2 regions of the Halalkalibacter sp. HAAS-P014 genome follow, and region 1 is predicted to be linked to the other one. Evidence: riboswitches for the same ligand, from Rfam matches in the RefSeq annotation. Region 1 holds a riboswitch; the other holds the start of a gene.

Region 1 (3,853 bases):
TCATCTATATTCTCAATTGATTTTTTACATAGCCTGTCGTCTCGTTTTAATATAGATTGCTACACCTATTATTAAAATAACAATAACTATGCTATAAATAATCAGATTTAAGCTACTATTATTTGTCTCTGTATCAGCAGGAACATCTAAATTATAAAATGCTCCCTCATCATTAAGGAATAGTTGATAAGCAACCATTCCCTGTAACGCCTGTCCCGTAGTAAAGAGATCACTTGACTCTTCTAGCTGCCAAGCAAAACCACCGTCTTCAATTTGAAAGTTTAACAGGAAATCCACTAGACCGACATCATCAGTAGTAAAAGGGGCGTTATTAGCATCTATCTCTAAAGAAGATAATGCAATAATTACTTGTGCTGCCGTTGAACTATTGTCAATTGATGAGGCTTGTTCTATTAGATAATCGACGCCCTTTTGTACGAAGTTATCCAAACCATCTACGTTGACATTATATTCGGAAATAACTTCACCACCTACTACATAAGGAGCTAATGCCGTTAATACCATGGCTGTTGTATCGGTGTCACTTGTCGAACTTTTATTCCATGCCCAGCCACCATCTTCATTTTGGTTTTCAATTAAATGGTCAACTAATCTTTGTCTTGTCCACTCTGCATTTTGCGGGACCTCAAATTGCGCACTATCTAATGCTATAAGCCCATAAATAACGCCATTTAACCCTTGTTCTGCAACATCTCCATTATAGATTTTTTCTACAAAGTTATGCCCTTCAAAGTTTGTTGGGTCTCCTCCAGCTGCTAAAATGCCTAAAGTATAACGCTGATAATCTGTACTATTTGGAAATGTTCCATTTGTCTCTTCTGTAACCATTTTTACATCCTCTAAGTAACTTACAGGAATTGATTCACCTGCTTGCTTTAATGCGACAGCCTCCCATTCACCAATTTGATTGTTTAGTACATATTGTACTGCCAAATCAATGTACACCTTCAATTCATCATGTCGAGAGCTTATCACATCTTCTTTATCAGTTTCTTCAGGCGTTACGTCATCTAATGATTCATAAATAAAAGATATTTCATCTCCATTTTCAAGCTGATAATCACCAACTCCGACAGAGGCCGGTTCCCCGTTCACATGAAAAGCCCAGTAATTTGAATCATCAGCCTTTAACCCACCAATACCTTGAATCATAGGACCCCATTGTTCATTCATTTCAAAATCAATATTTTCTACTATTACCTTTAATAAATCAAAAGCATTTGCTTCATCAATATAGGAAGTACTAATTGGTTCTACTATCGTTCCTTCATTTCCAATTACTTCAATTGAAGCCATCGGTAATTCTACTTCCCAATCAAGATAATTATAAGTTAAGTGATCCTCTTCTTGAACGACATAACTATCAGATCCTACCGGTGCACTAATACCATTAATGAAGAAAGCCCAAAAAAATGTTCCCTCGGCTTCTAACCCTTTAATCCCAGTAATCATTTTCCCCATAGAGGGATCATCGGTAAATTGCACATTCTCTTCTCCAATTGTATTTACTAGGACATCAAATGCTGTATCTCCTTCATCAAACGTAAAATCAGCAGTATCTAGTAATACTTCATCCTCATCTACAACTGTGATCGTTTCACTATTCGCAGTACTTGCTAACGTCTTAGTTGAAATCCCTGTTAAGATCAAAACAAATACTAACAGAAATCGCATATGTAAATTAATAAATCGGTTCATTCTCTCTCTCCCTTAATTTTTCATAAAATTTCGCCATAAAAAAAACCCCTATAGAGGAGAGTTAGAAAAAAGTTAAGAGGAAATGCTATAACATCATAACCGTCTTAACACCCATCTATCCTCGTAGAAAATGGTGGTATAAAATAGGCAGGTTTCCTGGCTCATGATCATAGCTTCCTATGCCTTCCCATCTATAGACAGTGACATTTATAGGTTGCTCCCATTTACAGTGGCGGGACCGCGTTGGCTTTTCACCAACTTCCCTATTAAGCGAGTACCATCTTCAAAAAACATTAAGACAGCACTAGCACCTAAATTACTTATATATTTTTATGTCGACATAATTATACAAAACATTCGAACCTTTGTATATATATATTTGCTAGAAAACAAGCTATGGGGTCTGACCCTTACCCCCTAGGGGTAAGGGTCAGACCCCACTTTACTGAACTAAATTGAGTTATCAGCGTTAATATATCCGGTTCCATAAATATTTGGATCTCTTTCTGTCCATAGGTCAGTCCCATTACGCAAACGCTCTTTCACTTCAGTTGGTGATAGCTCAGGATGTTGTTCTAACATAAGTGCTATGATTCCTGCACAAATAGGCGTAGCCATCGAAGTACCTGATAAAATTAAATAGTCTGAGTCAACTCTACTTCCTTTCATTAACTTATCTAAATATGATTTAGGTGAACGTAATGAAACAATGTTTACACCAGGAGACAATAAGTCGGGTTTTTCTACACCATATATTGTCGGCCCTCTGCTCGAAAAACTTGCTACGTCATCATCACTACGGTCTGGAGTATTGTTATCATCCAATGCACCTACCGTAATCACTTGTTGACTAACTCCAGGACTCGCTATCGTTTGTGGTTCAGGCCCCTCATTTCCAGCAGCGACACAAACAACAATACCACTCTGCCACGCCTGCTCAACCATTCGAACCATAGGATCATCCCTTTCATTCTCATAACCAAGTGCCGAAGCACCTAACGAGAGATTCATAATATGAATCGGTTGATCCGGATTGGTATCATTATAATGGATACACCATTGTATCCCTTGCATGACCGTCTCTAGAGAGCCAGATCCTAACTTATCGAGGACCTTGACACCAATAACATTTGCTTCAGGAGCCGGTCCTCGATATTGACCTGAAGAGGAAACTCCATTTCCAACAGCGTCTCCCGCACAGTGGGTGCCATGACCATTGTCATCGTAAGGATCCGTTCTTTGATTAATAAAATCAACAAAACCAATCAATCTATCAGCGAGGTCATGGTGAGGATAAATCCCTGTATCAATAATCGCAACTGTAACGCCTCTTCCCGTCAATTCAATCTCATTTCTTACCACGCTTCTTGCATTCGCTGCTGTAACAGCTGTATCAAGTAATGCATGTACCTCGCGATCCAATGAAATCCTTTTTATCCGAGGACATGAAACCAACAACTCTTCCAAAGCAGCAGGGGTAAGATCAGCACTACAGCAAGAAATACTTGAGAATTCATTTCGCATTCTACAGCCCATGTGCTTATTAAATACACTGTTCATATCAAGAGAGCTCTCTTTGAAGTACCCTTCCTCAACCTCAATAATCACCCTCATTTTTCGTGTCTTTTTTAGTATCGCCTCAAATGGCTTATGCAAAAAACATGGTGTCCACTTAAAAGGTTTATAGAAATGCAAAACCTTATCACGTAGTGGCTTATCTAACTTATGCGAATAGGTTCTTACCATTTGTACCATTTGTAAACCAAACATCTCTTTCAAACCTCCTTTGCTTAAGCTCTTATAATCTATGAGACTTAACGGAGGTTTGCAGCGATTCTTGTCCCTATCCCTAGTAAAATATGCTCCTACCTTTGTGTTTCTACAAATACTAATAAAAATTAGCCTCATTTCCTCTAAAGACGATTTATTAAATTAAAAGAGGTGCCCCTTATGGAACACCTCCTAAAATTCATATGTTAGACGCCTTCATACGCTAAACGATATACCTCAACTAACTCGCTAACTAATGGTAGTTTAGGATTAGCTGTTGTACACTGATCTTCAAAAGCACGATCTGCAAGGAATTCTAATTTGCTTTCAAACACTTTTTTCTCAATACCATTTTCTTTAATGC
Region 2 (3,853 bases), on a different contig from region 1:
GATGAGACTCCATATTCCTCTGTTTCGGGAGTATGTTCTTCATTTAATTCCTTAATCCACCCTGCAGACTGACTCACTTTATCAAAATCGAATTTTCCTGTATGTAAAATAGAACTTAACTCTACTTTAGAGTAGGATGTAGGAATGATATCTGCATCTGCATTTAACTTTCTCATGAAACCTAGTATTTCATCTTTATCTACTTCTTGTAACATCTCAACCTTATTAACTATAATAACATCGGCAAACTCAATTTGATCGACTAGAAGATCAGATATTTCACGTGTATCAGATTCATCTGTACCTTGTTTACGATCAAGTAGCGACTCACCTGAAGCATAGTCATCCCAAAAACGATTCGCATCAACAACTGTTACGAGAGTATCAAGTGTACATTTTTTCGTTAAATCAATTCCGAGTTCTTCATCAATATACGTAAATGTTTGGGCAACAGGTACGGGTTCACTAATTCCAGACGATTCAATGACAATGTAATCGATGTCTCCCGCATCAACGATTCGTTCAACTTCTTGCATTAGATCGTCACGAAGGGTACAACAAATACAGCCGTTTTGAAGTTCTACAAGTTTTTCCTCTGTTCTTGAAAATCCATTACCTTTCACAAGCTTCGCATCAATGTTTATCTCACTCATATCATTTACGATTACAGCGACTTTTAAGCCTTCACGATTTGTTAGGATGTGGTTTAATAATGTTGTTTTACCTGAACCTAGATAACCACTTAGTACTGTAACAGGAACTTTTTTCATTTATATATTCTCCTTTTTTAATTGGAATTAAAAACAGTTATAAATAGTAATTATTACGGTTTGTATTTTATCTTTCTTTTTCCTCTTTGTAAATAGAAGAATCATATTTGCCGATGCTTAAATTTTCTCGTTATACTTAAATCTGTAAATTTAACTATATAAGTAAGAAAAATGTTGATAGAAGTCGAAATTTCAGAAATAAAGTTATTTACAAGTGAAAGGAACTCTTTTATAATTGCTTCTAGAGCAAAAATGAATATTAAGCAAATAGGTTTCTTAAATGTTCGGTTTTATTTCATTTGAGACTAAGAGGGAAGTTGGTGCAATTCCAACACGGTCCCGCCACTGTAAGCGATAAGGAAGGTTAGCTAAAATCCACTGTGCAAGTTGCATGGGAAGGGTAACCCTACGTTGATTCGCAAGTCAGGAGACCTGCCTATATTGTTTTTTAAGCTTCCTCGAGGAAAGGAATGTTTAAGCGCAGGCTTTCTAGTAATCGTTTGCTAGATTGCATACATGTTTATTTATTTTTTAATAGACTGGATACATATGTGCCTTTACATTCACGCTTTTCCTTTGGAATAGCGTTTTTTTGTTGCTCAAAAGTAGAAAGGGGTAAGAAAATGAATTTGGAGTTTTTGAAAAAGTGGGGGTTAGCTGTTCTTGTTCTTTTGTTAAGCATGGCGATTATTACAGGTTGTGGAACAGAAGCGCAAAACAATCAAGATGAAGAGGATGTACCTCCTGAAAGCAGTAATGAAGTGGAAAGTGAAGATCTGTTTCCTGTAACGATCATTGATGATGCAGATCGTGAAGTTACAATTGAATCAGAACCAGAAACGATTGTTTCTATCCAAGCTAGTAATACAGAAATTACGTTTGCACTTGGATTAGGCGATAAAGTAATCGGTGTTTCCGATTACTGTAATTATCCTGTTGAAGCGCAAGAGATTGAAAAAGTTGGTGCGCAAGATATGAATGCTGAACTTGTTTTAACTCTTTTACCAGATATCGCACTGGTTACAGATTATCACTATAATACGCATCCAGATATTTTACAGCAATATGAAGAAGCTGGTATTAATGTTATTGTGACTGGAAGTGCTACATCTTTTGACGATGTGTATAGCAAGATTGAAATGATTGCTGCTGCTACTGGAAGCAAGGCTGAAGCAGATGCGCTTATTACTGATATGCAAGAACGACATAAAGTGATCATTGAAAAGGCAGAAGCAACTGTTACGGATAAGAAAAAAGTTTGGGTTGAAGTATCGCCGGCTCCAGATATTTTCACTACAGGTCAAAATACATTTATGAATGAAATGCTCGAATCTATCCAAGCTATTAACGTTGCAGAAAATCACGACGGTTGGGTGAAGTTAACGGAAGAAGAAATTGTCCAACTAGACCCTGAAGTGATTATTACTACTTATGGTTATTATGTAGAAAATCCAAGAGACGAAGTATTATCACGTGATGGATGGGCCGTAGTGCCTGCTGTTAAAGAGGAGCAAGTATTTGATGTCGATAACGACACGGTTACGAGACCTGGCCCTCGTTTAATTGAAGGGGTGGAAACACTTGCCAAACTCATCTATCCGGAAGTTTTTGCAGAATAGAATTGTTTGGTGGTATGTTTTAAGTGGAGGGTTTGTACTAGGTACAGCCCTCCTTGGCTTATTGATAAGCAGTGTTGTCATACCAATTCCTACTATTTTACATATTATCTCCGAAAATGTTTTTAACTTTGGGTGGCTTAATGATATTCCTCTCAATGAAGAAATGATCATTTGGAATATTCGTTTCCCACGGGTTTTACTTGCTTTTTGTGTAGGGGCATCACTAGCTCTCGCTGGTGCAGCTTTCCAAGGTATTTTACGTAATCCATTAGCGGATCCCTTTACAATTGGGGTGTCATCAGGCGCGGCCTTAGGTGCTGTATTCGTACTGTTTTTTCAAGTTACGATTGTAGGTTTAGGGAGTTTCACTCTTCCGGTTGTCGCGATTATAAGTGGGTTTATTACGTTGCTCATTGTATTTGGACTAGTTAGGTTAAGCAGCAGAAGTATGGCTATTGAAACCATTATTCTAGCTGGTATTATCATTAGTGCTTTTATTGGGGCGATTACGTCATTAATCATTTCATTAAGTGATCGGGATTCTATGACACAGATTATTTATTGGTTATACGGCAGTGTTGGAATGAGAGGCTGGAGCCATGTTCAACTCATTTTACCATTTATGATGATCGGGTCATTCATTCTCATTATTCACTACCGGGAATTAAATGCTCTTGCTCTAGGGGAGGAAGCTGCAGATCATATCGGTGTCGATGTGAAGAAGGGGAAAATCAATATTCTGATCGGAGCTTCCTTATTAACAGGAGCAGCGGTAGCTGTATCAGGTTCAATTGGATTTGTCGGCCTCGTTATACCTCATTTAGTACGTCTTATAACAGGCCCAAACCACAGGCATGTTCTGCCACTTTCAATGTTAATTGGTGGGGCTTTTCTTGTATTAGCAGATTTAATGGCTAGAACCATTATTGCTCCTAAAGAACTGCCTATTGGCGTAATTACAGCTTTAATTGGAGCGCCAGTATTTGCGTTGCTTTTGATTAGAGAAAGAATTGGGAGGAGGGATAGAAGTTGATTAAAGTGAAAAATTTAACAGGTGGCTATACAAATAAAACCATTATAAAAGAATTAAATTTAGAAATAAAAAAAGGAGAGTTTTTTGCTTTACTTGGGCCGAACGGAAGTGGAAAAACAACATTATTTAAGCTCATTACGGGGCAGCTGCCGATTCAAAAAGGGGACATTCTTCTATCCGGGATCCCGAAATCAAGGTTATCGAAACTAGAAAAAGCAAAAAAAGTGGCGGTACTAACACAAGAAGTTCATGTTTCATTTGACTATACAGTTGAAGAGATTGTCAGTTTAGGTAGGTACCCTCATCAAAAAGGAGTGCTAAAGCAATTATCAAAACGTGATAGGGAAGTCATTGAAGATGTAATGGAACTAACACAAGTGAGTCAATATCGTCAGAAACAATTCCGGATGATTAGTGGAGGTGAAAAACAA

Evidence for each region. Region 1 has a riboswitch for cobalamin ahead of AC1FXZ_RS13020 (DUF4430 domain-containing protein). Riboswitches for the same ligand answer to the same signal wherever they lie in the genome.
Region 2: another riboswitch for cobalamin. It lies ahead of AC1FXZ_RS04400 (ABC transporter substrate-binding protein); the one in region 1 lies ahead of AC1FXZ_RS13020 (DUF4430 domain-containing protein).

What each region holds. Positions count from the first base shown of each region.
Region 1 is NZ_JBWQTV010000016.1:52,184-56,036, forward strand. It holds gene AC1FXZ_RS13020 (DUF4430 domain-containing protein) at 25-1,719, opposite strand; cobalamin riboswitch at 1,849-2,049, opposite strand; gene AC1FXZ_RS13025 (S8 family peptidase) at 2,170-3,489, opposite strand; gene adhE (bifunctional acetaldehyde-CoA/alcohol dehydrogenase) at 3,696-3,853, opposite strand, start outside.
Region 2 is NZ_JBWQTV010000005.1:128,674-132,526, forward strand. It holds gene AC1FXZ_RS04395 (GTP-binding protein) at 1-770, opposite strand, end outside; cobalamin riboswitch at 1,026-1,224, shown strand; gene AC1FXZ_RS04400 (ABC transporter substrate-binding protein) at 1,394-2,389, shown strand; gene AC1FXZ_RS04405 (FecCD family ABC transporter permease) at 2,352-3,422, shown strand; gene AC1FXZ_RS04410 (adenosylcobinamide amidohydrolase) at 3,428-3,853, shown strand, end outside.